3 regions of the Aeromonas sp. TS_SC_11 genome follow, and region 3 is predicted to be linked to each of the others. Evidence: riboswitches for the same ligand, from Rfam matches in the RefSeq annotation. Region 3 holds a riboswitch; each other region holds the start of a gene.

Evidence for each region. A riboswitch is a leader RNA that binds a small molecule or an ion and turns the genes downstream of it on or off. The one in region 3 is predicted to bind cyclic di-GMP.
Region 1: another riboswitch for cyclic di-GMP. It lies ahead of AC1P02_RS00460 (glycosyl hydrolase family 18 protein); the one in region 3 lies ahead of AC1P02_RS07555 (hypothetical protein).
Region 2: another riboswitch for cyclic di-GMP. It lies ahead of gbpA (N-acetylglucosamine-binding protein GbpA); the one in region 3 lies ahead of AC1P02_RS07555 (hypothetical protein).

What each region holds. Positions count from the first base shown of each region.
Region 1 covers NZ_CM170470.1:97,496-107,541, forward strand. The annotation lists gene AC1P02_RS00450 (energy transducer TonB) at 1-210, shown strand, start outside; gene AC1P02_RS00455 (tetratricopeptide repeat protein) at 222-1,457, shown strand; gene AC1P02_RS00460 (glycosyl hydrolase family 18 protein) at 1,753-4,785, opposite strand; cyclic di-GMP riboswitch class I at 4,901-4,986, opposite strand; gene AC1P02_RS00465 (ExeM/NucH family extracellular endonuclease) at 5,283-7,427, shown strand; tRNA gene AC1P02_RS00470 (tRNA-Ala) at 7,569-7,644, opposite strand; tRNA gene AC1P02_RS00475 (tRNA-Ala) at 7,693-7,768, opposite strand; tRNA gene AC1P02_RS00480 (tRNA-Ala) at 7,817-7,892, opposite strand; tRNA gene AC1P02_RS00485 (tRNA-Ala) at 7,957-8,032, opposite strand; tRNA gene AC1P02_RS00490 (tRNA-Ala) at 8,061-8,136, opposite strand; gene gltX (glutamate--tRNA ligase) at 8,408-9,823, opposite strand.
Region 2 covers NZ_CM170470.1:403,762-413,807, forward strand. The annotation lists gene AC1P02_RS01825 (glycoside hydrolase) at 1-1,084, shown strand, start outside; gene AC1P02_RS01830 (M3 family metallopeptidase) at 1,153-3,003, opposite strand; gene AC1P02_RS01835 (methyl-accepting chemotaxis protein) at 3,284-4,981, shown strand; cyclic di-GMP riboswitch class I at 5,245-5,330, shown strand; partial or broken gene gbpA (N-acetylglucosamine-binding protein GbpA) at 5,397-6,821, shown strand; gene AC1P02_RS01845 (transporter substrate-binding domain-containing protein) at 7,364-8,200, opposite strand; gene AC1P02_RS01850 (amino acid ABC transporter ATP-binding protein) at 8,197-8,958, opposite strand; gene AC1P02_RS01855 (amino acid ABC transporter permease) at 8,955-9,617, opposite strand; gene AC1P02_RS01860 (amino acid ABC transporter permease) at 9,598-10,046, opposite strand, start outside.
Region 3 covers NZ_CM170470.1:1,604,734-1,614,779, forward strand. The annotation lists gene AC1P02_RS07550 (collagenase) at 1-1,659, opposite strand, end outside; gene AC1P02_RS07555 (hypothetical protein) at 2,168-2,500, opposite strand; cyclic di-GMP riboswitch class I at 2,589-2,675, opposite strand; gene AC1P02_RS07560 (fimbrial protein) at 3,582-4,124, shown strand; gene AC1P02_RS07565 (hypothetical protein) at 4,223-4,612, shown strand; gene AC1P02_RS07570 (fimbria/pilus outer membrane usher protein) at 4,680-7,211, shown strand; gene AC1P02_RS07575 (fimbrial biogenesis chaperone) at 7,222-7,953, shown strand; gene AC1P02_RS07580 (fimbrial protein) at 7,956-8,981, shown strand; gene AC1P02_RS07585 (fimbrial protein) at 8,990-9,529, shown strand; gene AC1P02_RS07590 (winged helix-turn-helix domain-containing protein) at 9,531-10,046, opposite strand, start outside.

The sequences.
Region 1 (10,046 bases), 1.5 Mb from region 3:
CTCGCTTCCGGCAAGGTACTGGTGGAGTTCACCGTGACCGAACGCGGCACCGTCAGCAATATCCGCATCGTGAAGGAAGAGCCGCGCAGCTATGACCTCGGCAAGGAAGCGCGCAAGACCATCACCAAGTGGACGTTCAAGCCGGCCATGGTCGATGGCAAGCCGCAAGCCAGTCGCATGCAGCAAGAAATCGAGTTTGCGACCAACTAAGGAAGGTGGCGATGAAAAAGTTACACACCCTGATCCTCGCCCCGGTTGCCATGGCGGTGCTGCTCAGCACCGCCAGCTGGGCCGCCGAGCAGCCAGCCCTGTCTGACCGTGCCTACCGCGCGGTCAACAAGGCGCAGGCGTTGATCACAGAGAAGAAATACGGCGAGGCCAATGCCAAGCTGCAGGAGGCGCTGTCCGGTGCCGGCGAGCGGGTCTACGACAAGGGGGTGATACTGCAGACCCTCGGCTTCGTGGCCGCCCAGCAGGAGAAATACGGTCAGGCGACCAAGTATTTCGCCGAGGCCATCGCCACCGGCGGCCTGCCACAACCCGTGGCACAACAGGTGCGCTACAACCTGGCCCAGCTCTACATGGCGGAGGGAAACTTCAAGGGTTCCATCAGCACCATGAACCAGTGGTTTGCGAGTCTCGGCAAGGATGAGAAACCGACCCCGCACGCCTACATCACCCTGGCCAACGCCCATGTGCAGCTCAAGCAGTATCGAGAGGCCATCCCTGCGGTGGATCAGGCCATCAAGCTGTCAGCGGGCAAGGCACCGGAGTCCTGGTATCTGCTCAAGATGGCGGCGCACTACGAACTGAAACAGTACAAGCCGGCCACAGAGGTGCTGACCGCTCTGGTGGACAAGTTCCCGGAGAAGAAGAAGTACTGGACCCAGCTCTCCGCCATGCACATGCAGGCGGGCAACGATGCCAAGGCGCTGGCGGCGCTCGAATCGGCCTACAACCTCGGCATGCTGACCGAGTCGGCCGAATTGCAGCGTCTCGCCAACTACCTGGCCTTTGCCGGCATTCCCCACCGCGCCGCTCGCGTGATGGAGAAGGCGATGAAGGAGGGAAGCATCGAGAGCAGTGCGGCCAACTACAAGACACTGGCCAACTACTGGCACCAGGCCAAGGAGCTGGATCCGGCCATCGATACACTGGCCAAATCCTACAAGATGGCCCCCAGTGCCGAGCTGCAGCTCAAGATGGCGCGCATGATGATCCAGAGCAAACGCTATCAGGATCTGGTGGCCCTGGCCGCCAAGCCGGCCGCCAATGCCAATGGTGAGCAACGCGCCGACCTGAAATTCCTGACCGGAGTCGCCTATTTTGAGCAGCAAAAACCGAAGGAAGCATTGAACGCCTTCACCCAGGCAGCCCAGAATGGCAACGTCAGTGGCCGTGCCTCCCCCTGGATAAGCTTCCTCAAGGAGCAACAGGGCGGTGCCGTCACTCAATAAGTGCCCGAGTGCACTGGCCCCGGCCATTCACTCCCGGGTCGAGGTCAAGGCTCAATGACGCGAAACGGGTGCGGGCGCCCTCCCCGCCCCCGTTTCATACCACAAGGGGTTCGCCCCACCGCTTGCCTTGGTGGCAATTGGCCGCTCCCCGGAGCGGTCTTTTTTATGCCTGCGACCTCCTCTTTATATATGCCGTCATAAAAAATCCGGAGCCTGGGCTCCGGATTGGGTCATTCATGGATACGGGCATTACCTCACCGGTGAGGGTGTCGGCCGCGCCCGCTCCGTTGCACCATCAGTAACTGCATACCAGCTTCCAGCTGCCATCGGTTGCCTTGGGCTCGCTGCTGGTCCACCAATTCGCCTGCCACACCACCTTGTTATGGGTGATGCGATCGCCACCACCTGCGTGATCCCCTTGCGGCCAGGTCGGGTAGGCCTTGTAGGCCGCCGGATTGACGTTCTGGCTGCTGCAGGTGGCGCCGCCCGGGTTCTCACCACCGCCCGAGCCCAGTACGGCCTCTGGCAGGGTCGGGAACTCGGCCTTGAGACCTATGGTCTGGCTGCCGCTGATGATACGCATGCCGCTCGGCACGCCGGCGGCGGGCAGGTAGTAGGTCATGGCGACTTCAACTTCAGCGCCCGGCGCCAGGGTCTGCCAGCTCGGCAGGTTCATGGCGACCTTGTGGAAGTCCTTCTCGTTGGCAATGCCCTCCGAGTTGTCGTTGCCACCGCTCTCCACCACTTTCAGCCCCATGCCACTCTGATCCGTGATGGTGTCAGAGGTGGACGTCGGCATCAGAAACTCGATGCGAGCGCCGCCCGGAATAGTCTGGGTCGACTTGTTGACCAGCTTGAGTTTCGGGTTGATCGGGTAGTTGGAGTCACCTTCCTTGAAGCCGGAGAGGCTGACCTGGATGTCGAGCTGGGCACTCGGCGCGGCCAGATCATTCTGCTTGTTGTTGTACGGAGTTGCCTTGGCAAACTTCTCGTAGGCAAGCGTAGTCAGAGTGCTGCCCATGCCGTACTCGTTCTTGGCCGGATCGAAGGCGTAGTCGCCCGCCATCTCCCAGAACATGACGCCACCCAACCCGCGCTTGATGATGTAGTCCAGCTTGTGACCCATGGACTCTTCATCTTCGGTGGAGAGGAACACCTTCTTCTCCTCGTTCCAGAGCCAGGGCGCCTGCGCCTTGTCATCGTAGTAACGGACGTACTTGCCCTGCATCACGTGGGCCGGGTTGTTGGGATCCAGACCCCAGGCAGTGCCGTAACTTGGCAACGTTGTGATGCCCAGGCTGGCCGCGTTCTCTAGGTTCTTGGCATGCCACATGGGCACGGCGCCACCGCCGATCTCTTTGCCGTTCTTGTCCAGATCATGCCAGATGTTGTCGATGCCGACCGCACCATTGCCGCACGGAATCGTACTGCCACCGGTGCCCGGCTGACACTCGTTCTGGCTCGGCAGGGCCGCCTTGCCACCCAGACCGTGACTGCCACCGCTCACCCCCTGCCAGCCGCGGGTGTAATAGGGCACACCCACGTTGATCTTGCCGGCCGCCAGCGCACCGCGGAAGTAGTGGGCCGACCAGGCGGCGTTGAGGTAACCGATACCGCCAAACTGGGCCTGATTATATACGCCCCAGTGGGAGAGTTCGGGATCGGCATTGTTGTCGAACAGGGCCGCGTTGTGACCGACAAAGTGGTTCCAGGCACCGTGGAAGTCATAGGTCATCAGATTGACGTAATCCAGATACTGGGTGACCTGGAAGTTCTCCATGCCGCGCAGCAGGTAGGCTGACGCCGGTGAGGCAATGGTCAGCATGTACTTGCGTCCATCCTCGGTACCGGCATTGTCGAGCCGCGCCCGCAGTGTCTTCATCAGCACCTCGTAGTTGGCAAAGAGCTTGGCACGGCACTGGTTGGAGAGCGGGAAGTCGTTGGGGTTGCCTGCATCCTTCATGGAGGTGGGGTACTCGTAGTCCACATCCACCCCATCGAAACCGTACTGGCGGATGAAACTCACCGCCGAATCGGCAAAGGCGTTGATGCCGGCGGTATTGACCGAGCAGTCGCCCTTGGTGGTGGCGGTGTAGAAGCCGCGGGTATCGGCCCAGCCCCCTACCGAGATAAGGGTCTTCACGTCCGGATACTGCTTCTTGTACTTGGAGATCAGGTTGAAGTGGCCCTGATAGGCGAATTCGGGATCCATCTCGGCGCCCGGCACACCATCCCAAGTCAGCTTGGTGGCTGCATCATCCACCTTGATCTGGTGACTCTGCTCGTCCACAGCCGCGAAGGCGTAGTTGATATGGGTGAGCTTGTCCCAAGGGATGTCGTTCACCAGGTAGGCGGGCAGGCCATTCTTGCCAGTGCGCCAGGAGGTGAAGTAACCGATCACCCGGCGGGCGTGGTCATCCCCCATGCACTCGTAACCGTCCGGGCGATAGATCTGGCGAATGTCACAAGAGAGGTTGCCACCGGTGGGCGGCAGCGCCGCCTCTTCCACCTGCACATCGACCTGGGCAGACTCGCCCACCAGATTTTCCTTGTCGGTCGCCACCAGCTTGAGGGCGGCAGCCCCCTTGCTCTGGGGCGTCCAGCTCACCTGCCAGGGGGCGCTGACGTCTTCACCGACTTTCTTGCCATCCACATAGAGCTCGACCCTGGCCACGTCATTGTTGGCATCGGTGACATTGCCACTGACCGCCACGCTACGCCCCAGAGTTACCTTGGCGCCATTGGCCGGGCTGCTGATGCTCACCCCGGGCGCCTCTGGCGCGACTACGGCATTGACGCTGAAGCTGGCATCCGCCTCGCTCAGCACTGTGCCATTCTTGTCCAGCCCACGAGATTTGAGTTGATGGGGGCCGACACCGGTAGCGACCCAGCTGGCCGACCAGGGGGCCCCGCTGCTCACCGCCACCGGCTGACCATCGATCAGATACTCGACCTTGACCAGGGCGCTGCTGTTGCCGCTCAGGGTGACCGCCAGGGCCACGGGTACACCTTCGTTGAAAACGCTACCAAGAGCGGGCGAACTGATTGCCAGCCCAAGGCCCGGAGTCGTGCCGCCGTCGTTGAACAGCTTCCAGGCATCAGCCCAGACAGCACCCACACCGGGGGCATAGTGATAGGGGGATGCCCCGCACCAGCCGGAGTAGGGAAATTCTTTGCATTCGTAGAGAGCGCCTGCGTTGCTGACCACATCGCCAGCCTTGTAAGCGGTGCCGGCCTGATAGGCGGGATAAGCGGCTTGTGCCCAAGCGGGCATGGCAGCCAGGGCCACCAGCATGGCAAGCCTGCTGGGCCTTAAGGTCTGTTGCATATTGTTATCTTCCTTGTTTTGTCTTGGCATTGGTCACCAGGGCAAAGAACAAGCGCAACCGGCGTGATGGGAGCAGACAACTGGCAATGGACGTGCCACAAACACCACCTTCACCCTGGGAAGCCCCGCTATCTGGATCGACTGATCTGGAGACCGGAGGCATTGCGTCCCGGCATTTCGACCGGTTTGCCCTTTACCTGGGTTCCGTGAGGAACAAGCCGAGTATAGGAATCAACCAGCAGAGTCTCAATCTTCATTCTCGAAGAAAAATATGTGGATGCAAGCCAGATCACACTTTCCCGAGAACAGTGAATTAATGATTTTGTCATTAATTTCATAACGTTAGTCAGGTCAAAAAAACCAGCACTGCCCTCATTTGCATCCCGGTAATGTGCGTTGGCTCACTGGTATGACGTGCCAGAAATGTGACAATGCGCGCCCTTGGTCAAGCTGCCAAGGCTATGGAAACACTGGCAAAAAATAAAAAAGGAACCGTTATGAAAGGAACACGTACCCTGCTGTCACTGGCCGTGGGGCTTGCGCTCGCGTCCCCGTCCGTCCATGCCGCCAGCTTCAGCTGCCCGGCTGACAGTGCCCTCACTCCCATCCCCGTCATTCAGGGCATTGGTGGCAAGAGTCCCCTCATCCCCGATGGCAAGTTCGAGAGTGCCCAGAGCGTCACGGTCAAGGCGGTGGTCACGGCACTTGGTGAGAGTCTCAACAAGGGTTTCTACCTGCAGGATCTGCAAGGGGATGACAATCCCCAGACGTCGGATGGCATCTTCGTCTACCTCAACGACAAAAACTTCGCCAGCAAGTACCCGGACATCAAGCCGGGTGCCGAAGTCTGTCTGGAGGCCAAGGTCGAGGAGTACTACAACCACACCCAGCTCAAGCCGGTCGTTGACAGCAGCGCCCCGCGTCTGCAGGTTCTCGCTCAGGGCTCTGTGCCTGCCGCCGTGCCGCTGCGGGTACTGGAAAACGAGACCCTGGCCCGGGCACTGGAGCGTCACGAAGGGATGCGGGTACGCCTCGATGCTGACAGCGCGCTCAAGGTAAGCCGCAACTTCAGCTATGACTACGCCGCCCGGCGCAACAATCTGGTGCTCTCCCACCAGGCACCGCTGATGAAGCCGACCCAGTTGCACGATGCCGACAGCAAGGAAGCCAAGGCGCTGGCCAGGGCCAACGCCCGCAACCGGGTATTCCTCGAGTCTGACTTCAAGGCCGCCGATGGCAAACTGCCCTGGCTGCCGGGCTGGGATCCGGAGCAGGGTTATCTGCGCATCGGCGATGCCCCGGTCAATCTGGATGCGCTGGTGGGCTACAGCTACAACGAATACCGGTTGATAGTGCCGCAGGATCAGGTGATCACCGCCGGCGATCTGCTGCGCACCGGCGATAACGATCGCCAGAGCGCACCGGCCCGTGCCGATGGCACCGACTTGCGTATCGGCAGCTTCAACGTGCTCAACTACTTCACCAGCCACTCCAGCGTGGGGGGGGCCCTCAATGTGCTGTGCAAGGATCAGGCGGATGCGGACAGCGCCAAGGGCTGCAACCGCGGCGCCAAAAACCTGGAGGACTTCCAGAAACAGCGCGCCAAGATAGTCAACGCCATCACTGAGATGGATGCCGATCTGCTCGGCCTGATGGAGATGGAGAACAACGGCTTTGACAGCCACTCCGCCATCAGTGATCTGGTGCAAAGCCTCAACGCCCAACAGAAGGAAGCCGACAAACAGTACGCCTTCGTGGCCCTGCCCAAGGCGCGGCTTGGCGACGAGCGCTTCTTCGGCGGCGACGCCATCATGGTGGCCATGATCTACCGGCCCGCCAAGCTGACGCCGCAGGGGGATGCCAGCGTCATCACGCTGCCGGTACAGAAATACCAGGATGCGAAAGGAGTCGAGAAACAGGCCTCCCAGCGTGACTCCCTGGTGCAGAGCTTCACCGTCGAGGGCAGCAAGGAGCCGCTGACCCTGGTGGTCAACCACCTCAAATCCAAGGGATCCGGCTGCCTGGAGAACCTGGACGGCAAGGAGCCGGCCGATCTGCAGGGCAAGTGTACCGAGTTCCGGGTCAGTGCTGCCAAGGTGCTGGGCGAAGCGGTGAACACGCTGCCGGGTATGGTCATGTTGGTGGGTGACCTCAACTCCTACGCCAGGGAAGATGCGATCCGGGTGCTGACCGACTATGTGCCGACCGAAGGTCAGCGCAAAATAGTCTCCGCCTCCCGGACCTTCCTCGGCGAGCAAGTCTATGAACAGACGGGCAGCGAAGTGAGCAAGAGCTATGGCCTGATCGACATGAATGTCAGGTTCAACAAGGAGAAGGCTATCTCCTACAGCTACGAGGCCGAACTCGGCACCCTGGACTATGCCCTCGCCAACCCGGCACTGGCCAGCAAGGTAATCGCGGTCGCAGACTGGCACATCAATTCGTTCGAGAGCAACCTGTTCGAGTACGGACGTGATTTCAGCGGTGACATGATCAAGTCCGACAATCCGTTCAGCGCCTCCGACCATGATCCCATCATCGTCGACCTCAAGCTGAAGGAAGAGAGCAACGGCGGTGGTGGTGCCATGAGCGCCCTGTTGCTGGCCCTGCTGCCCCTGGCCTGGCGTCGTCGCCGCAACTGATGCGGCTGTGCCATCATGCCAAAAGCCCGCTGCGATGCGGGCTTTTTTACGGACAGGAGACGACCGGACGCCAACAAAATGAGCCAAAACAAAAAGGCCACCGCGATAACGGTGGCCTTTTGGCTTCTTGTCACAAGAATGTGGTGGAGCTACGCGGGATCGAACCGCGGACCTCTTGCATGCCATGCAAGCGCTCTCCCAGCTGAGCTATAACCCCAAATTTTGTACTCGACAAATGGTTCTGGCGGCCATCTGTCGTAAATATTGGTGGAGCTACGCGGGATCGAACCGCGGACCTCTTGCATGCCATGCAAGCGCTCTCCCAGCTGAGCTATAACCCCGAATTTCGTACTCAACAAATGGTTCTGGCGGCCATCTGTCGCAAATAGTGGTGGAGCTACGCGGGATCGAACCGCGGACCTCTTGCATGCCATGCAAGCGCTCTCCCAGCTGAGCTATAACCCCACAAAGGTCGGCATGGGTGATACACACCGCACTGCCCTGGGTACTTTATCTTCAATCAGGAACCTGGTGGAGCTACGCGGGATCGAACCGCGGACCTCTTGCATGCCATGCAAGCGCTCTCCCAGCTGAGCTATAACCCCTTTGATTCCAGATTGTTCGAGGAGAATTTGGTGGAGCTACGCGGGATCGAACCGCGGACCTCTTGCATGCCATGCAAGCGCTCTCCCAGCTGAGCTATAACCCCAACTCACCTCGGTGCTGACGAAGTTATCTCCGGCAACGGAGGCGCATGATAGGCATCACCCGCTTTGCTGTCAACCCAAAAATAACACCGGCTGGAGCGTTTAGTCAAAATTCAAGCAGTTAGCTGTTTTTACCGGCAACCTTGCCGCTATCTCGCTGTTTTATGTCACAAATCTGGTTAACCGCGAAAAGCAAAGGCTCCCTTGCGGGAGCCCTTTATTGTCAGCGGAAAACAATTTATCCGGCTGCGACCCGTCGCGGCAGCAGGCGACTTACTCGGCGGCCATGCGCGCTTCGATATACGCCAACGCGCGATCGATGCGAGTCAGCACACGCTCTTTACCCACCAGCGCCATCACGGCGTCGATGCCAGGGGACTGACCCAGACCGGTCACGGCCACGCGCAGCGGCATGCCGACCTTGCCCATGCCCTGACCCAGCTCGGCGGCAGTGGCTTCAATCAGCTCGTGCAGCGCTTCGGTGGTCCAGGTGTCCAGCGCAGTCAGCTTGGCCTTGGCCAGCGCCAGCGGCTCGGCAGCGACGCCGCGCAGGTGCTTCTTGGCAGCCGCTTCGTCGATCGCCTCAAAATCTTCGAACAGATAGCGGCTCTGGGCGGCCATCTCTACCAGAGTGTTGCAGCGCTCGGCCAGCAGAGTAACAACTTCTGGCAGTGATGGGCCCTTGCTGGTGTCAATCTTCTGGTTTTCCATGTGCCAGGCCAGATGCTTGGCCACATAGGCCGGATCCAGGCTGCGCATGTAGTGGTTGTTCAGCCACAACAGCTTGTCGGTGTTGAAGGCGGAGGCGGATTTGGAGATGGCATCCAGGCTGAACAGCTTGATCATCTCGTCCAGGGTGAAGATCTCCTGATCACCGTGGGACCAGCCCAGACGCACCAGATAGTTCAGCAGCGCTTCCGGCAGGTAGCCGTCATCACGGTACTGCATCACGGACACAGCGCCGTGGCGCTTGGAGAGCTTGGCACCGTCGTCGCCCAGGATCATGGAGACGTGGGCAAACTCCGGCACCGGTGCGTTCAGCGCCTTGTAGATGTTGATCTGGCGCGGGGTGTTGTTGATGTGGTCTTCACCACGCACCACGTGGGTGATCTCCATGTCCCAGTCATCGACCACCACGCAGAAGTTGTAGGTCGGCGCGCCATCGGTGCGGCGGATGATGAGATCGTCGAGCTCGGTGTTGGCGAACTCGATGCGGCCACGGACGTGGTCATCGAATACCACTGAGCCTTCGGTCGGGTTGCGGAAGCGAATAACGTGCGGCGCATCGGCCGGGTGATCGTGAGCAGCATCACGGCACTTGCCGTCATAGCGGGGCTTCTCGCCGCTGGCCATCTGGCCTTCGCGCAGCGCGTCCAGGCGCTCACGGGAGCAGTAGCACTTGTAGGCACGGCCATCGGTCAGCATCTCGTCGATGATGCCGTTGTAGCGGTCGAAACGCTTGGTCTGGTAGTAGGGGCCCTCATCCCAGTTCAGCTCCAGCCATTCCATGCCCTCAATGATGGCGTCGATCGCCTCCTGAGTGGAACGTTCCAGGTCGGTATCCTCAATACGCAGCACGAACTCACCGCCCTGGCTCTTTGCAAACAACCAGGAATAGAGTGCGGTACGGGCACCGCCGACATGCAAAAAGCCGGTCGGGCTGGGAGCAAAACGGGTTTTGACTTTCATCTTTAAGCCTTGTGTAGAGGGCCTTGGGCCAATTCGTTAGAAAAAACCGTCGCATTTTAGCACTCAGAATCCCGGATGGGAAAACCATGAGGCCGTTGCGGGCTAAAGTAGGGGGTTAAATTTGCTGCCCGGCCGCCTGCAGCCTGATATTTGAGGGGGATCGCAAAACCGAAGCGGCATTTCCGATTTGCTATGGGGAGTGTTGGAGAGCTGCCTCCTCCGG
Region 2 (10,046 bases), 1.2 Mb from region 3:
ACTGAACAAGCTCTGGCTCGGCACCCCGCAATGGACGGCGGCCCTGCAACAGAGTTATGCCGTCACCGCCGCCCAACGTCTGGGCTATCTGGTGGGCAGCTATGACTCCTACGATACCGCCATCCTCCCCGGCAGCAACGACAGCTGGCTCACCGCCCAGACCCCTCCCAAGATCGGCAAGCGCTGCGCCATCATGGAGGCCAACGGCAAACCCAAACCCGGCTTTGGTGGCGAGGGAGCCTACCTCAATCCCGGTTGCACCCTGCCCTTCGCCAAGAGCCGCATGAGCGAGCTGGCCAAAGCCAGCGGCATCAACAGCCTCTTCCTCGACGTGGATGGCACCGCCATGGCTTCCAACGATTACAACCCGGCCCATCAACAGGGGAGCCAGGCCATGATCGCCGCCCGCAATGCCCGCATGGCCTGGGTGGGAGAGCGGCTCGGGCTGGTGCTGGGTTCGGAGGATGGCAATGCCCTCACCAGCAAGCCGCTGATGTTTGCCCACGGCATCCAGAGCTGGGGGTTCGGCTGGCAGGATGCCAGCATGCGCAAGCAGGCCAAGTCCTCCTATTACCTTGGCAAGTGGTGGCCGGACGAGGCGCCGCAGGTCTTCTTTCAGCCCGCTCGCCTCAAGCCGCGCTACCTGAAAACCGTGTTCAATCCGGCGGACAGGTTGCCCCTCTATCAGGCGGTGTTCCACGACTCAGTGCTCAACAGCCATCACTGGCTGCTGGACAACCTCAAGTTCCCGGGCATCAAGGAGGAGCGCGCCCTGCTCGGCCTGCTTTACAACACGCCGCCGCTGGTCAACCTGAGCCGCAGCACCCTGGCGAGCCGCCTGCCCGAGCTGGTCAGACTGAGCGATCAATTCGCGCCGCTGCACGAGGCATTGTGGGACAAGGCGCTGGTGGGATTTCGCTGGCGCGACGGGGTGGGCCGGGTGCAGGAGACCCGCTTCTCGGATGGCAGCCGGCTGATCGCCAACTTCAGCAACAGCTCCATCATGCTCGATGGCCAGAAACTGCCGGGCAAGCACCTGCTCGTCGCCCTCAAGGGCAAGCCGGTCACCCTGCTGACGATGTGATCGACTCGCTCGCCATATAAAGAGAGAGCCCTGCCAATTGGCAGGGCTCTTTTGCAGGCGGGGTTCATCTAGCCCAGGGTGGCGGGCTCGACTTCGCTCTGGCGCCGGATCCAGCCCTCGAAGTCCGCCAGCATGCGCGCCTCCGACTCGCTGTTGTCGGCAATCAGCTCACTGCCATGCACCACCCGGATGCGGGCATTGAGGGGCGCCCCCTCACCGGCCGGCGGCCTTTGCTGCGCCGCCGCCATGCAGGCTTGGGCCTGCGCCCAGGCGTCGGCCACGCTCTGGTTGCATACCTCGGCCAGCGGCACTGCGCTGAATCCCTCGCAGGTCAGGCTGCGCAGCGTCTCATCGTGGGTCATGCCGTTGCCCGGCCCCCAGTAGTGAGCCGCCAGATCCGGACCGATACGCGGGTTGTCGGTGAGATAACCATCGCGCTGAAGGAAATAGGCGCGGGTCTGCTCCACCGCCATCAGTGCCAGCAGATAGCCGTGATAGGCACAAGCCGACTCCTGATTCAGCAGATGCGGAATGGCCAGCAGCGGCCTCGGGCTCTCAGTCCCCAGTATCTTTCGCTCCCACTGACGGGCCAGCGCCAGCACGGCGTCCGGAGTGCGAACGCTCTCCTCCATGGCGTAGAGATCCCGCTCGAAGTAGGAAACCAGCGCTATCTGGCGCTCGTTGAAGGCACGAAACGGCTGACGCGCCGCTATCATGGCCTTGATAAGCGAATCTGGGATCACCTCTCCCGCCGCGTTCCTGGCATAGCGCTTGAGCCAGTCCGCATCGTCCAGCAGGCTGTCGCAGAACATGGACTGGGTCTCGGCATAGGCCATGGAGGTGGGTGGAAACTCCTGTGAAAAGCAAGGGGCGTTGCCGGTCACATTGGCAAAGTGAGCGGCGTGGCCCCCCTCGTGGAACAGGGTATTGAGGCCACTCCAGCCGCTGCCCACCTGAGCCGGGTTGGCCAGACTGGTGAAGTTGACCACGGCGGGAACCCACTTGTCCTCCTGCCAGAAGCTGGGCACAGGGCCGTGGCAGAAGCCGTTCTCGTATTTCCCCTCCCGGGTCAGCAGATCCAGGGTCAGGGTCGCATCGCGATACTGGATGCCGAGCCGGCGGAAGCTCTCGACCCAGTCCTTCAGCGCCCGCGAGAAAGGCACATAGGGGTCGAGCTGGCGTGTCACGTCGCCGCTGACGAAATAGCGCAGGTTGTGGGGCAGCAGCGCCGCCTCTCCCTTGGCGCTTTTCAGCTCTGCCAGACTCTGCTGCACCCGCTGCTCGGTACGGGCGATAAAATCATCCAGCACGTCAAACAGCTGTTCCGGGCTCATCTGCTCGTTCTTGCGCACCTTGTAATCGAAATAGTCGCGATAACCCATGGCACGGGCGAAGCGGTTGCGGATCGCCACTACCTCGAGAAAACCGTTGTCGACCACCCACTGCTCCAGGGTATGGAACATGGCCAGCGCGCTCTGGCGCACCGCCTCGTTCGGGCTGGCGGCAAGGGAGGTGCTGGCGGCGGGCAGACTGCCGGCGACCTGCTGACCCTGCTCATCCAGCAAGCTGAGTTTCAGCTCCCGGCGACGGGCAAACAGCGCCGCTTCGGCCGCCACCAGCTCGTCCATCAGGGCGGCGGCAGCCGGATCCTCGATGACGTTGCACTCGAAGAAGGCAATCCAGCCCCCCAGACCACGCTTGAGATCCGCCTCTTCGGCCTGGGCCAGCATCTCTCTGAGCTCCGGCAGTCGGGCCGGGTTGGCGCAAAACGCCTTGTAGGCCTGCTCGGCGGCGGTGAAACCTGCCTGATCGTCACTGGTGCCCATGTAGGTGGACCAGAACAGGTCCTCCTTGCACCTGTGTACCTGCAGGTAATCGGCATTGAGCTGATTCAAATAATTCCTGGCAATGGAATGCATAAATTCCCTCTTGTATGGGGCTGACCCGTACGGGTGCCCGCTCCTTTTGGTGAAATGCCAAGCCATTCACATTTTTTGGCAAATGATGCGCCGGGATGCGCACAACCACGCTACCAAAAGCGACGGTTTCTGTCTGCTGGCTATACTGGTTGTCAAAACACTCAATTAGCATTCAGTCACCACAAGTTATTGAAAGTTAATTAAATGTTAATAACGAAATAATCAGGGCCATCGTCATGTCTGGCCACAGCAAGACCCACAGGGAAATCAGGGAGACCTTATGTTCAAGCTTGGTGATATCGCCGTGAGCCGCAAATTGATGTTGCTGCTCTCACTGGCGCTAGTCGGTTTCATCGCACTGCTGCTTATTTCGGCCAGTGCCTTGCATCGCAATCTGATGAGTGAGCGGGAGGCCCGGCTGCAGGCCGTGCTGGATCTCGCCATGAGCCGCATCCAGTCACTCGCCACCACCTTGCCCGCCGCACAGGCTCAGGCAGAAGCCAAGGCCATGCTCAACAGCATGCGCTTCGATGGCGACAACTATCTGTTCGTACTCGATGAAACTCGCCACGTTGTGGTACACCCCGTCAAACCGGAACTGGTTGGCCAGCAGATGGGCCAGAGCGGCACCGAGACAGCCGGGGATCACTGGCAACGCATGGTGGAACTCGGCAAGGGGGGCCAGCATGGCCGCCTTGAATACCAGTGGATCGGACCCTCCGGTGATGCCGCCCAGAAGATGTCGCTGGTCGCCGGCTATCAGCCCTGGGGCTGGATCCTGGGCTCTGGCGTACTGCTGCAGGACATTCAGGCCACCATCTGGTCCCAGTACCAGCTGATGGGCGGCGCCACCCTGCTGGTGATCCTGCTGATGGGGCTGCTGGGGTTTGCCATCAGCCGCTCCATCGTCAATCCCCTGGCCGAGATCAAGCGAGCCATGCAGCAGGTGGCGGCCGGGGATCTGGTGATCAGCATACCGGTACACGGCAAGGATGAAATGGGGGTCGTCGCCGCCTGCACCAACCAGGGGCTCGACGCCATTCGCCACGCCCTGATCGAGGCCAGCCAGGGGGCCCGCAACGTGGCAGATGCCGCCCTGCGGATCGCCTCCTCGGCGGAGGAGACCAATCAGGCGGTCAACAGCCAGCGGGATCAACTCTCCCAGCTCGCCACCGCCATGAATGAGATGAGCGCCACCATTGCCGACGTGGCGGGTCACGCCGAAAATACCGCCCGGGATACCCAGGAAGCCACCAGCGAGGCCGGGCTGGGCAACCGTGACGTGCATGCCAGTGTCAATGGCATACAGGCGCTGGCCACAGAGGTGGAACAGGCCACCCAGCAGGTCAATCAGCTCAAGGAGGGAGTGATGCAGATAAGCGAGGTGACCGCCGTCATCAGCGCCATCTCCGAGCAGACCAACCTGCTGGCCCTCAACGCCGCCATTGAAGCAGCCAGGGCCGGGGAGCAGGGACGCGGCTTTGCCGTGGTCGCTGACGAGGTACGCCAGCTGGCGAGCCGCACCCGCCAGTCCACCGAGGAGATACAGAGCACCATAGCCCAATTGCAGCAGCGGGCAGTGACCGCCGCCAGTGCCATGGATGCCAGCCGCAAGCTGGCGGAGAGCAGCGTCAGCCAGTCCGAAAAGGCAGGGCAGGATCTCTCCCTCATCGTCAACCACATCCAGCATGTGAGCGACATGGCGATCCAGATAGCCACAGCGGCGGAACAGCAGAGCGTGGTGGCCGAGGATATGAACCGCAACGTCAGTGGCATCAATGATTCGGCCCAGGAGATGTCACAATCCGCCACCTATCTGGCGAAAGAGAGCGAGCTGCTGGCAGACCTCTCCCGCAGTCTGGATGAGCGGCTGTCGGTGTTCAAACTGGGCACTGCCATCGATCAGACCCTGGCACAGCGGCTGGCCCCGCTGCATCAGCAATCACATCAGGCCGAACGCCCCCGCGCTCGCCACTGATCCGTCTTGCACTGTCGCAATTCATCCTCTGCCAGCCCGCTGGCAGAGGATTTTTTCATTGATGAAAAATGTCGAATTTTTGCATGTTATCGACATGATGGGCGACATTCAGCCTAGCTTGTCGATTAAATACACCATTAAAAACATAACATTAAGTTTTAGCTCTACTCCGATGAGTCAAGCTGTAAACATTTACACTTAATTAACTAATCAAAATTAGTCATGATGGTAGTGTCGCAAGGTGCGACACCATGACCCTTTATGTAGTCATTTGGCAAACTGGTTGAAAGGCCAGGACGCAAAGCCTCCGGTCTAAAGACATGTCGTCCAGGATAGCGGGGTTGCCACACTCAGGTGTGTATCGGGGAACTCCCCTGCCAACTTGACTGCCCACATCTATCGAACAGAGGAATGTATGGCAGCAAAAATCCAACTCAATCACGTCGCGGCAGCGCTGGCGCTGCTGGCCAGTGGTGGCGTACTCGCCCACGGCTACATCAGCCAGCCCGAGAGCCGTAACTACCTGTGCAACAAAGGTGGCAACAGCCAGTGTGGCGCTGTGCAATGGGAACCCCAGAGCGTGGAAGGCCCCTCCGGCTTCCCGCAATCAGGCCCTCAGGATGGTCAGATTGCCTCGGCGGGCAGCTCCCGCTGGAGTGAGCTGAACGCCCAGACCAGCGATCGCTGGACCAGGCGTGAAGTATAGGCCGGGCCATTCGCCATCAGCTGGACCTTCACCGCCAACCATGTCACCCGCAACTGGCGTTACTACCTCACCAAACAGGACTGGAACCCGAACCAGCCGCTGACCCGTGCCGCCTTCGATCTCACCCCTTTCTGCGTGGTGGATGGCAACATGGTACAGCCGCCCAAGCAGGTCACCCACAACTGCAACCTGCCGGAACGCACCGGTTATCAGCTGATCCTGGGGGTGTGGGAAGTGGGCGATACCAGCAACAGCTTCTACAACCTGATCGATGCCAACTTCAAGGGCGGCACCCAGCCCCCCTTGAGCTGGAGCCAGGGGGGCACCATTTATCCCTCCACCGATCTGGCGGCCGGTGACAAGGCCAGAGCTCTGGTGTTCGACGCCAATGGCGTGCGCCCCGATCTGCAGACCGAGTTGACCATCACCACCACGGAACAAGGCCAGAAGAACAACTGGGCACATGCCCTGGCCAGCAAGATCAATGCGGAGCAGAGCCAGATCCGCGCCGGTCAGCAGAACGCCGACAATCAGTTCAACCCCGTCTACGGCCAGAACCCCGTCTACCTCAAGGCAGGCAGCGCACTGGAACGGGTCGAGATCCAGCTCGAACAGCTGCAACCGCCGGTGGGCAACGACATCAGCGTGAGCGGTCTGGAGAGCGAATACCTGCTCGACGACGGCAAGGTGACCCTCGACTTCACCATCACTGCCCAGGGGGACCTGACTGTCACCAATACCTTGTATGACCATGGTGGTGTGGCCAAGGGCCAGTCTGCCGCCGACATCAAGGACAGCAGCCAGAGCTTCACCATGCCGCTCACCGGGCTCAGCGCGGGTCACCACCAACTGGTGATCGAGGCCAAGCCGAAGGCGGGGGGCGAAGCCCTGCAGCAGACCCTGGACCTGATGCTCAAGGACTCGGCAGGTGGCGGTGACTACCAGTTCACCTTCCCGCAGGGACTGACCTCCTACACGGACGGCACCAAGGTGTTGCAACCCAAGAACGGCAAGGTCTATCAGTGCAAGCCCTTCCCCTACCGAGGCTGGTGCAGCCAGTGGTCGGCCAGCGCCACCCAGTATGAACCGGGTATCGGCACCAACTGGCAGGACGCCTGGATTGCGCTGAACTGAGCCAGTTCTGAAAATCGAGAGCGGACCTGAATGTCTGCCAGCGCCAGCCCGAATAAGCCGGGTATCGGCACCAACTGGCAGGACGCCTGGATTGCGTTGAACTGAGCCAGTTCTGAAAGTCGAGAGCGGACCTTGATTCTGCCAGCGCCAGCCCGAATAAGCCGGGTATCGGCACCAACTGGCAGGATGCCTGGATTGCTCTGAACTGATCCGGCACAGAGTGATAACGCCATAAACAAAACGGGGAGCCAATAGCTCCCCGTTTTACGTACTCTGGCAAGGCTCGTATCGGGTAGTCGATGGCGGGCTTGCCGACCTGACGTCGGCCAGCGCCCGCCCGGATAAGCCGGGTATCGACACCAACTGGCAGGATGCCAGGATTGCGCTTAACGGATACGTACAAGCGCGGCAAATAAAAAAAGCGTCCCCCGAACGGGGACGCCTGAAAGGTCAAACCTTGCGGTTTGCGGACCAACGGAACCAGGACTTCACGCTTCACACACTTCACTTTTCTCAGCACACTTTTCACTCTTTCAACAGGATTACCCCTGCCACTTTCCCCCTTCCACTATCACGTCGTTGGGGTCGGTATCGGCACTCAACTTGTCGCGCACATACTGGTCGTAGAGCTTGAGCAGGTACTTTTCTTCACCCAGCTTGGCGAGGCGGTCATTGACCCAGTCACGCAGCTCGATATTGCCCTTCTTCACCGCTGGCGCTATGGGGTCTTCCGCCCCCAGCTTCTCGGGCAGCACCCGGTAGCCCGGATTCTCCTTGGCCCAGCTGAACAGCACCAGATTGTCCTGGGCGTAGGCATCACCACGGCCCTGAGCCAGCGCCTGCAGGGATTCGGTATTCTTCTCGAACTTGAGCACCTTCCAATCTGGATGATTGCGGGTCAGCCAGATGTCGGCTGTGGTGCCAGTAGTGACAATCAGGGTCTTGTCCGCCAGATCGCCTAATCCCTTGGCCGGGCTCCCTTCCGGCACCAGCACCTGTACCGCCACTCGCAGGTTCGGGTTGGTGAAATCCACCACCTCGCGCCGCTCCGGCGTCACCGTCATGTTGGCGAGGATCAGATCCACCTTGTCGCTCTGCAGGAAGGGGATGCGGCTGGCGGGCTCCACCGCCACGAACTCGACCTTGTTCTCGTCTCCCAGCAGATCCTTGGCGAAGCGGCGACCGAGATCGGTATCGAAGCCCACGTAGTTCCCCTTCTCATCCACGTAGCCGAAGGGGGGCTTGTCGGTGAAGACGCCGACGATGAGCTTGTCCCGCGCCTTGATCTTGTCGAGGGAACCGTCCGCTGCCTGGGCTGCGCCGCTGGCAAGGCCCAGGCCGATCAGGGCACTGAACAGAACCGAGGTGATTTTTTTCATGCTGACTCCTTTCGTTTGATGACATCTGTATAAGAAAACTTGGCGAGGAACTGGTGCGCACGCTGGCTCCTCGGGTTATCGAAAAATTGATGGGGCGCGGCCTGCTCCAGAATATGGCCGCCATCCATGAAGACGATGCGATCCGCCACCGCCCGGGCGAACGCCATCTCGTGGGTCACGATAAGCAGTGTCATGCCGCTGCCGGCCAGATCCCGCAACACTTCCAGCACCTCCTGCACCATTTCGGGATCGAGAGCGGCGGTCACCTCGTCAAACAGCATCACCTGGGGGTTCATGCACAGGGCCCGCACTATGGCGATGCGTTGCTGCTGGCCGCCGGAGAGCTCGCGCGGATAGGCGTGGCGCTTCTCCCACAGACCGATGCGGGTCAACAGCTGCTCCGCCTGCAGCAGGGCCTCCTGCCGCTCCCGTTTTTGCACCTGAAGGGGGCCTAGCAGCACGTTCTCCAGCACCGTCAGATTGGGGAAGAGGTGATAGCTCTGGAACACCATGCCGATACGCTGGCGCACCCGCTGCCAGTCGGTGGCACCATCCAGCAGCACGCCGTCGAAGCGGATCTCGCCCCCCTGAATCGGCTCGAGCCCGTTGAGGGTGCGCAGCAGTGTGCTCTTGCCGCAGCCGCTCGGCCCCAGGATGACGATCACTTCCCCGGGGTTCACCGCGAGGCTGACCCCGTCCAGTACCCGGTTTTGGCCGAATTGTTTGCTGACGAGCTCAAGTTCAAGCAGAGGTGTCATACCGCATTACCCCATTTTTGCTCCAGTCGGCGCGAGGCCAGCGAGAGCGGATAGCAGACCAGAAAGAAGAACAGAAACAGCAAGCCGTAGATCAGCACGGAGGCATAGGTGCGCTCTATGATCTGCTGGCCCACCTTGATCACCTCCACCACCCCGATCAGCACAGCCAGCGAGCTGGTCTTGATGATGCGGGTGTAGATGTTGATGGTCGGCGGCGTCAGCCGCTGCAACGCCTGGGGCAACAGCACGTGGCGATAGAGCTGCCAGGTCGAGAGTCCGAGCGCCAACCCGGCCTCCTGCTGACCACGGGCCAAGGATCCCAGGCCGCCGCGCACCACTTCCCCCACCTCGCTGGCGCCCCAAAGCGCGAGTACCAGCACTGCGCACCAGAAGGCCGGAATATCGAGGCCGAAGAAGATCGGCAACCCGAAGAAGAAGAGGTAGAGCCACACCAGCACGGGCACCACCCTAAACAGCTCCAGATAAACCCGCAGCAAGCCCAGAGTCAGTCGTCCGCCCTGTTGCGCCAGCACGCCGTAAGCGACACCGCCGAGGGTTGCAAACAGGATGGCGAGCAGGGAGATGGCAAGGGTCTGACCCGCGCCAATTGCCAGCAGCGGCAGGGCTTGGCCCAGCAACTCAGTGACCGAACTGACCATGTTGCAGCCTCCTTTCAACAACTCGCAGAGCGAGCGACAGCGGCAGAAAGATCAGCACGCACATCAGGGTCAGCACAGCCAGCATCTCGTAGGTCTTGTAGTAGAGGGCTATGTAGTTCTTGGTGGTGTAGAGCAGCTCGGGCACCGCCACCGCCGAGGCCACTGTCGTCTCCTTGAGCAGGAAGATGAAGTTGGCAAACAGTGCCGGCAGGCTGGCAAGCCAGGCCTGGGGCAGTTGCACGTGGCGCAGCAGTTGCCAGCGGGAGAGGCCAATGGCCCGGCCCGCTTCCAACTGGCTGGTGGGCACGGCCTGGATACCGGCTCTCAGCGCCTCGGTCAGATAACCACCGCCGAGGAAGGTCATGGCGATCACCGCAGTGGCAAAACCTGACAGCGATAGCCCCAGCGCCGGCAGCCCGAAGTAGAGAA
Region 3 (10,046 bases):
ATCCAGCACATTGTTGAGCAGGAACAGATCCTTGCCATCCCGTCCTTGCCACAGCGACAGCTCGCTCATGCCGAGGGCGTGCAGCTGTTTGCGCAGCTCACCATCCTGCTGGCGGAAATCGGCGGCGAAGGCATCACTGTAGTCACTGGCGAAGTCGAGGAAGTTGAGCAGATCGAACAGACCCGTTGCCCAGGCATGCTGACCATTGATCTCGCTGGCGTGGCGGGTGCTGTAAGCCAGCATCTGGTTGAACTGGCCGAGCAGGGTACCGAACCGGCTCTGCACCGCCGGGCTCTTGAACTGGCCATGCAGGGCGATACTCCAGGCACCCATGACGGCTCCCACCTCATCGCTGGCCTGCTCCGGATAGAGCAGCGGATGGGCTCCGAGCGCAGTCAGGGCTTCAGCCAGCGCCTCGGCGGCGGCCGGGCCATCTTCCTTGTGCTTGCCGTAGTTGTGATAGTTGTGGGCGCGCACATATTCGAGCAGCAGCTTCATGGCCGGATGGGCGGGCTGATTGGCCGCCAGCAGACGCTGCATGCCCCGTGACACGGCCAGCAGCTTGGTGTCATCGTGGCCATAGTTTTCCTGCCAGACGGGAGCGGGCTGACCGCTGGCGTCCTGCACTATCCTGGCGGCATCGGCATCCAGCAGATCCGTGCCCGGTTGCTCCGGCTCGGAGCAGGCGCGGCCATCGGCGCGACGGCAGTCGAGCTGCTCCTCCTTGCTGGCCAGCACTATGGGGCGATTGAGCACCCGGCTCTCTTGCCACTCGTCGGTTTCCGGCAGTGTCTGCCATTCGCTGCCACCGACCGGGTATTGATAGCCGGTGTCTTTCAGTACTACCTGCACCTCGCTGCCGGCGGGCAGGGTCTGGCGGCAAACCCGATAGCTGATGGTCTTGTCCCCTTCCTGGCGGGTCTGGGGTTCATCGCACTCCTGCTGCGCCCTGGTTTCGTCCAGCTGCCAGCTGTACTTGCGCCATACGTGGATCTCGCTCACCTGGCTGGCGGCCTGACTGCCTGGCACGGGTTGCAGGCGGAAGAAGATCTGCTCGAGGCGGCCATCCCGCTCGTTGGGCGTCTCTTCCAGCACGCTCAGTTGCTGCCAGTTTTGTGGCTGATATTGCCAAACCTGCTCGGCGCAGCGACCCTGGGCGTTGAGCTCGCAGCGATCCAGCTCCTGCTCGCTGTGACCCAGTATGATGCGCTCGGCCAGCGGCATACGATCCTGGCGCGGTGCGGTCGGAGTGCCGGCCAGTGGCTCCCAGCGGCCTTGCTCCAGGCCGTAACCATAGTCATAGCTGCTGGCCGGGATGGCCTTGCCTGCCGGCACCACCTGCTCGCAGCTGAGGTAACGGATCTGCCAGCCCTGCTCAATCCTGAGCTGCGGCTCGCCGCAGACTTGCTCCGCGAGAGCACTGAGGTCGCTATCGTTCCAGTCGAAGCGGCGATAGACGCGCAGTTGCTGATAGGGGGCATCGTCATTGCGGGCGCTGAGCTCGTAGGTGACTTCGGTGACGCGATCGCTCAGCTGGCGGCTCGATTCACCGTTCAGCCGGTATGCTTGCCAGTCGGTGGGGGAGTAATTGGCCAGCGCCGAGGTGGCGAGCAGGCCCGGTGCTGCCAGAAGCAGCAACCTTGTACCCAGATTGTTCATTTTTATCCCTTTGGATGAGAGTCTGCGTGGTTATCGCGGGCAATGTACTTAGTTCCAAAAGGGTATCAACTCACCAATCAGGCCATATAAATCATTTATTTAGCATCTATCAAAATACATTGAGTCTCATTGGGGGCTGCAGCGATAGCAAGGACTCATCTGCCATCTGGGGGGGATCTAAGCCTCCACGCTGTGAGTGTGATCCAGCTCTCGTTTGAGGTTTGCTGTGTCATGGGCAGGTGGGCCTCATGTCCGAATGGTATGGAGGCTCTGTACTGGCGGTCGCCAGGCGTTTATGTGGCCATGACGCTGTGACCCAAGAAAGGGTGAAAGGGAGTGGAAACAGATCGAGAGGATTCGGAGCAGAGGGGCAACCGAGACTGACAAGAGGGACGCGACACAGAGGCAACAGAGGTTGCTTTGATAGTGACCAAGGCAGGCTGCCGACAAACCAATCGGTATGCCGGCCCTGATCCTCAAGCAATCCTGAGCCAGGCTCAGGAGGAAACTAGAGGTAACTGACGGTCACTATGGCCATGCTATTGCTGCCTTCTGACAGCTTGTAATTCAGGGTGCCATTGATGGCGTTGAGGCTGCCAGTTTGTCGCAGGCTGGCCAAATCCAGGGTTTGGCGCTGTGCGCCGGAATAGCAGGTCACGCTGTTGTCAGAAAAGTCACAGGGTGATTCATAAATGGTGCCAGTCAGGGTCACAGTGCCATCGTAAGCTGACGCGGTAGCGGGCAACAGTGCAGCGCCAAGCAGCAAGGCGGTGGCGGCTGAGGAGGCGCAACGGATAATGCTTTTGCGGACAGAACCGGTGGAGGGGATGCAAGTGTTCATTTTATGTCCTTTTCGTCACATGTCGTTGTACGAAAAGGGCAACGCAATCAAAGAGAATGGCATTTAGATCATGACATCACTCTTCTCAGTTGGCAGCTCCGCTGTCTTAGGTATCTACACCCTTAGACCGGTGGCTTTGCGTCCCGACCTTTCGATCGGTTTGCCCTTTACTCTATGTTCGGATGATAACACCCCACTTTGAGAAATCAATCGCTATAAAAAAAGATGGGATATAAGTCACACCTCACAAGTGCCGATTAGTATTGGTGGGAAAATATGCCTGTTCCATATTGATGATTTTTTATTTCCTTCCAATTAAATTAATAGTTATGAATTCCTGTAAAGAGTGAGCCAACAACTGCGGATGTTTTAAAGCCAATGTTATTTGACATGGAAACTTTGAATGTTATCCCTGCCGTGAGAGCAAGGTGTGACCTCTTGTGCATCACAGGCAGCTTCAGATAATCCTGATTGCCTGATTGCCTGATTGCCTGATTGCCTGATTGCCTGATTGCCTGATTGCCTGATTGCCTGATTGCCTGGACGTGATCAGAAGCATGGCCAGGAGAGTATATTTATCGTGCTCAATGTTGGTTTTTTGTTAATTTGATTTGTGGTGTGATTAGGTTATTGGTTAATTTAATATCGCCAATGTTCAATACAGTGCTGATAATGGTATTTTGTTATTTCAATGTGTTCCGTTGCGATTGTAAGTGTATGATTTTAAAGTGTTTAAAAAAGAATTTATAAAAATCAAAATGTATTTGATGTGCATCAAATACGTCGTTAATTTGTTTCCCAAGCAAAGGTTGAAAGCAGTATTTCTACACGGCTTACATGGATATGTATTCGTGCAGATATAAAAGGTAGCGGGAACTGCCTTTGATACGGTCTTCTGCCTTGGCTTGATAAAATTGGACATACACAGAGCAACTGATTGTCTGGCTCATATCTTCACCGGCTTAATGAAGAAAAAGTCATGCAAGAGTAGCTGTGTGGCATATCGTCTCATTATTTAACACTGTGACTCCAGCATGGTTTAGGTAATGAGATAAAACACACGTTAATGTAGGTATAAAGAATGAACGCTAATAAAATTTTGGTTGCTATGGGTGTTGGTTCCATGCTGCTGTGCGGCTCTGCTGTTGCTGCCGGCGGTGCTGGTTCAGGTAAAGTCACCTTTAACGGTGAAATTATCAATGCCCCTTGCTCCGTTGCTCCCGAGTCTGTTGACCAGGTTGTTGAAATGGGCCAGATCAGCACCAAAGAGCTGGTCAAAGGTGGCGAGTCCAACTCCAAGCCGTTCAGCATCAAACTGCTGAACTGTGAAATCACTCCTGATGAAGATGCTGTAAAAGTCACCTTCAGTGGCATCAAAGATAGTATTGATCCGAGCCTGCTGATTATCGGTGGTGGTCAAGCTAAAGGTGCTGGTATCAAGATGACTGCTCCGGGTGGTGCTGCCATTGTATTGGGCGAGCCTACCACTGCCTTCAACTTGGTGAACGGTGATAACGAGCTGCCCTTCAGCGCCGTGCTGAAAGGCTATGCCGACCAGACTGCCAACCCGCTGACTGCCGGTGCCTTCACTGCAGTGACCAACTTTACTCTCTCCTACGAGTAATAGTCTGCCTTAACGTGTGATACGGGTTGTGGTGGTGCAAACCACCACAACTTCACACATGGTTTCCCCCACATCGTGCCTTGACCATGAAAACTCCAATGATTGTGCCAGTCGTGTTGCAGGTTGTGATGATGGCAATGCCTGCGTATGCAAATGAAGTAACGGATGGGTTGGCCGAGTCAGGCTGCACTTTGGATGAACAAAGAAAAACTCCCCAGCAACAAGCCAACCACAGAGTACTGAAAGTCAGTGGTTGTCAGATAGAAGGGCGAGTGGATACCTCACTGCCTTTTATATCCATGTCTGTTCATGGTGTCGTGAATGATGAACTGGGTATTGTCAGTGATGGGAAATATCACAAGGTATCTGGGGAATATTTTATTGTCTCCGATATTGTCAATCGTGATATGGAACTTGATTTGAGGGTGAATAATGGAGTGTTGTTCTATCCGAGCAATACAGCCCTATTTGAACTCAATTATATGTAAGCAACCCGATTGCTTAGTGTAGATACCTCATTATGTGAGACCGTTATGTTACCCCTAGAGTGAATATATGAGCGTTTCAACATCAAACTCTGTTAGAACACATTATCTAAAAATGGCTTTTATGCTATGCGTGCCTTGCCTGTTGGCTGTGGCAGATAACGCGTTGGCAGAAACGGAGTTTAATATTGATGCGCTTGATCTGGACGAGCGAACCAAGATAGACCTTTCCCAGTTTGCAGATGAAGGTTATATCCTGCCTGGTGATTACTATCTTGAGATTGAGGTCAACAAGAACAAGCTGCCACTCCAGAAAATCCCTTTTTATGAAGTGGAAGACGGCAAGGGAAAGGGCGGCGTTGCCTGCTTGCCTCAGGATCTTGTTCCCAGGATGGCGCTGACGGATGAAGCCATCGCCAAGATTGACAGCTGGCATCAGGGTCAGTGTGCCAACCTTCTGGCGCTGGATGGGGTCATCATCTCCAATGATATTGGTAACGGCTTGCTGAGGATTGCCGTCCCCCAGGCCTGGCTGAAATACAGTGACCCCAACTGGATTCCGCCCGAGCAGTGGGACGTCGGCGTCACTGGTCTGATGCTGGATTACAACCTCAATGCCCAGGTCAATGAAGGGCGCGACTACTCCAACAGCAACCTCAGCAGTTACGGTACCCTGGGGGCGAACTACGGTCCCTGGCGCCTGCGTGGCGATTACCAGGCCAGCGCTTATTGGGGGGATGACGAGCGGTCGTCAGCCGAGCTTAACCGTCTCTACGCATACCGGCCTCTGTCGACCATGGCCGCCAAGCTGACCGTGGGCGAACAACAGCTCAACTCCCAATTGATCGATGGTTTTCGTTATACAGGTGTCAATCTGGCCAATGATGAGCGCATGTTGCCGCCCAGCTTGCAAGGCTATGCCCCCGAGGTGAGCGGCATCGCCAAGACCAACGCCAAAGTCACCATCTCCCAGTCTGGCCGCATCATTTATGAGACCAACGTGCCTGCCGGCCCATTTCGTATTCAGGGATTGGACAGTTCTGTGCGTGGTCGCCTCGATGTGCGGGTGGAAGAGCAGGATGGCAGCGTCAGCTCTTTTCAGGTAGATACGGCAACCGTGCCTTATTTGACCCGGCCAGGGTATGTTCGCTACAACATCTCGGTCGGCGCCCCATCAGAACTGGGTGACTCTGCTCACGATATCCATGGTCCTGGTTTTGTGACGGGGGACTTCTCATGGGGGGTGGCGAACTCCTGGTCTCTTTATGGTGGTAGTCTGGTTGCTGGCGAATATAACTCCATGGGCCTGGGGATTGGTCGCGACCTGTATGCATTCGGTGCTATTTCTGCTGACTTGACCCAATCCATTGCGAAATTACCGGGTTTATCTACCAAGATTGGCCAGTCATTTCGGTTGAACTATGCCAAGCAGTTCGATGAATACAACAGCGCCATCACCTTTGCGGGTTATCGTTTCTCGCAACATAACTTCATGACAATGTCGCAGTTCCTGAGTAACAAGGATCGACTGGAAAATAATAACGTTGCATCGAGTGATGATTACAATACCTGGGGTGATAAAGAGCTATATACCATTACTGCCAACAAGACATTCTGGGCTGATGATGCCGCCAAGGCATTGACCATGTATATGGATTACACCCATAGAACCTATTGGAATCACGATGCGGAAGATCGTTACGGCCTTTCCATCAACAAGAGTGTGAATATTGGCAGTTTCAAGGATGTCTCTCTCTATTTGTCTGCTTACAAGACCAAGACAGAGAATTATGAGGATGACAAGAGTGTCATGCTGACGGTCAGCATGCCGATCGGGGACAGGAAGAGTGCGGGATACAGCGTGCAGTCTTCCAACGGCAAGGTTACCCACCTGGCAACCTATCAGGATTACAGCCGGCCGGATGATACCTATCAGCTGGGGGCCGGGGTGCAGAGCAATGGTCATGCGGTCGCGCGAGGTTATTACAACCACAACAGTGACATCGGCGCTGTCAGCCTCAATGCCTACAGCGTACAGAGCGAATACACCTCGGTTGGTGCCAGCATGCGGGGCGGTTTGACGGCGACCGAACATGGCGCCGCCTTGCATCAGGCGACCCGACGTGGAGGAACCCGCATGATGGTAGATACCGGCAAGGTCGCCGATGTCTCTTTCAATAATGGGCGTGCGGTGACGAACCGGTTTGGCGTGGCCGTGATCAGCGACATGACCGATTATCGCAAGAGCGATACCCGTATCGACGTGGACCAGCTGAGCGATGACATAGATGCCATGAATGCCATCAAGCAGGGAACCCTGACGGAAGGTGCGATTGGGTATAATGCCTTTGAAATTGCCCAGGGCTTCAAGTTGCTGGCCAGCGTCAGGCTGCCCAATGGTTCCTATCCGCCCTTCGGTGCGACCGTCGTCAATGACGCCGGACGGGTACTCTCCGTCGTGGATGAGGATGGCCTGGTCTATCTGGCGGGAGTAAAACCGGATGAATCGTTTGAACTTTCCTGGGGTGGTGCCCGTCAGTGCAAGATAGCGGCACCGCACGAAGTAACCGATCTGTCGATGAAGACGCTCACTTGTAAGTAATGGGAACCCGATGAAAAAGCTGCTCTCTTTTACCTGTCTGGCCGTACTGGGTATGACGTCACTGAACGTCAGTGCCGCGATTGTGCTGGATCGTACTCGCGCCGTTTATCCTGGTGGGGCCAAATCCATCAGTCTCAACATCAAAAACGAAAATCAGAAGCTGCCTTATCTGGCGCAGGCCTGGATTGAAGATGCCCAGGGGCAGAAGATCGCTTCGCCTTTCGTGGTGCTGCCGCCAGTACAGCGGGTGGATGCCAATCAGAAGTCGATTGTCAGGATCGCCTCCGTGCCTGCGATCGAGACGTTGCCAAAAGATCGCGAATCTATCTATTACTTCAACCTGCGCGAGATCCCGCCCAAGAGCGAGAAGAGCAACGTCATGCAGATTGCCGTGCAATCCAAGATCAAGCTCTTCTACCGCCCCGAGGCTATCCTCCCTGAGCGTGGTGCCGTCTGGCAGGATCAAGTGACGATCACCAAGCAGGGCACAACCCTGAAGGTCAATAACCCGACCCCTTACTACGTCACCTATGTCGGCCTGGCTCATCCCAAGGGCAAAGAGAAAACATCCATTAAAGGCTTCTCTGCCTTTATGGTGGCCCCCAAATCCGAGCTGGATGCCAAGATCCCCGAGACGTTGGGCAGTGAATTCATTATCAGCTATGTAAACGATTACGGCGGATATATGGATATCAAGTACCAGTGCGCAGGCAATGCCTGTAAAGCCATAAAGGGGACATGAACATGATATTTCGTGCAGGCGTACTTGGTGTCATATTTTTGTCCATGCCAGCGATGGCCATTAATGGTGAGGTTAGGGCAACCACAAAAACCTATGACATTGAACTGACAAAGGAAGATATAGCCAACCAGGTCAATGCAACGAAAGAATTCAAGTGGGATTTGAATGGTACTTACCCTGGTACGGCATTCTGTCCCGCCCAAGACATTATCAATCAACCAATCTATTACAAAGCAGTCATGAGTGCAGGGTTACCTAGCGTTGGCGGTGGATTCGTCAAGTTGAATGAATTTCTGGATCTCAAGGTTGATATCTGGATTGAAGGTAGTCGTCAGGCATATGTAACGGCTCCCTTTAATGAAGAATCCAATCAGGGTAGGTTCACTTGCTACAAGAGAAATGGCTCTGCACAATTTGGTTTTAGAAGTGGCAGCAAGGGAAAAGTGACCTTCCGCGTTCGCAAGCCAATTATCAATGGTGTGCAAATTGCTGACCATGAGATAGTCGAGATGTTTGGTCGATTGGGTAAAACCGATGTTGGCTTCAATAATGACGTCATGTCAAGAATAGTCATCAAGTCTTCTGTGCTTTATGTACCAGAAAAATGTACTATTAATGGCGGGCAGTCAATAGAAGTTGAATTTGGTGATCTGCCTGGGGTCGGTTTGGATGGCAATAATTATGAAAAAACAGTTCCGCTAAGCTTTGTTTGTAGCGGCGGGGTGTTTGATAAAGATGCATCAATGAAAATAAATTTGGCGATTTCTGGCAAGCCGGTTTCTTTTAACTCAAATTATTTGAGAACCACTCGAGATGGCTATCAGGGTGGAAATGCCATTAATAATCTGGGTATAAAATTCAAGCAACTGGATGGAGCGCCTCTCAACCTGAATGACTGGTATCCAGTTTCCATGCAGGGAAATATCGGTGACTGGGGTTTTATTGCGGCGCCTGTAAGTCCTGCCGGTGTTGAAGTCGACGCTGGTGATTTCTATGCGACCGGTACGATCGTTGCTTCATTTCAGTAGGAGGGGGTATGTTGCGCTTAGTCTATTTCGGATTGCTAATTATCCCTTTATGGGTCAGTGCTGCGGCTGACGACCTTGAACTCCTTGGCGGCGCGCTCAACCTGCATGGCAGGATTATTGACCAGCCATGCCTGGTATCACCCGAGTCAGCCGATCAGTCGGTCGACATGGGGGTAGTTGACGTCAGGGAACTCTATTCAGCCGGTGCCGGGGCCCAGGTGCCTTTTGTTATCCGCCTGACCAACTGCAAGCCAGGTATTTTCCGCATGGCCAAGGTGACCTTCAGCGGTTCGGCAGATCAGCAGATGAGCGGTGCTCTGGCTTTTTCCGCAGGTTCTGCCAAGGGGGCGGGTATCCGGTTGTATGACGCCACTCAATCCCCGCTGGATTTGGGTACCCCTTCCCGTGGCTATGTGCTGGGCAATTCAACAGAGAACGAGCTGAATTTTTTCGCTCGGGTTGAAGGCCACCCGGATGCCATCGCCGCAAGGAATATCAAACCTGGCGATTATACCGCCGTGGCCAATTTCATTGTCGCCTATGAATAACTCAAGGGTCATTGCGCTGGATGACCTTCAAGTTTTCTCTGCTGGGCCAGGAGAGAACGCCCCCCATATAGCTGGATAAATATATTCCACCCGGCAGTTGGATGAACAGCGCCTTCTGTTTTGGTGGCGTCAAGGCTGCAACCAGAGTGGCGACCATGCTATTATTGATGAGTGCTTTCTGGTCAATGAAGTTGACAATAGTATTCTTTATTTCGACCGCAATATCATCATCATCACGCTCTACATCCCCGACGGAATCCAGATTGAACAGTGTCTGTCCCTTATGATCGGTTGCAATCACTGTCGCCACCACAATCTCTCTGTTCATGGTGACAATCATCTTGCTTTTTCTGGTTATTTCTACCCAGTTCTCTGGCGCCAGGCAGCTGCTATGGTATCTGACAACGGTATGCGGATTGTTATAATAATTGTGGGAAACATTCTCTCCCTGCAGCGCCATCGTTGCTACGACACATTGCACCTCTTCCATGACAGGGTGGCCCGCTCTCAACAGGAA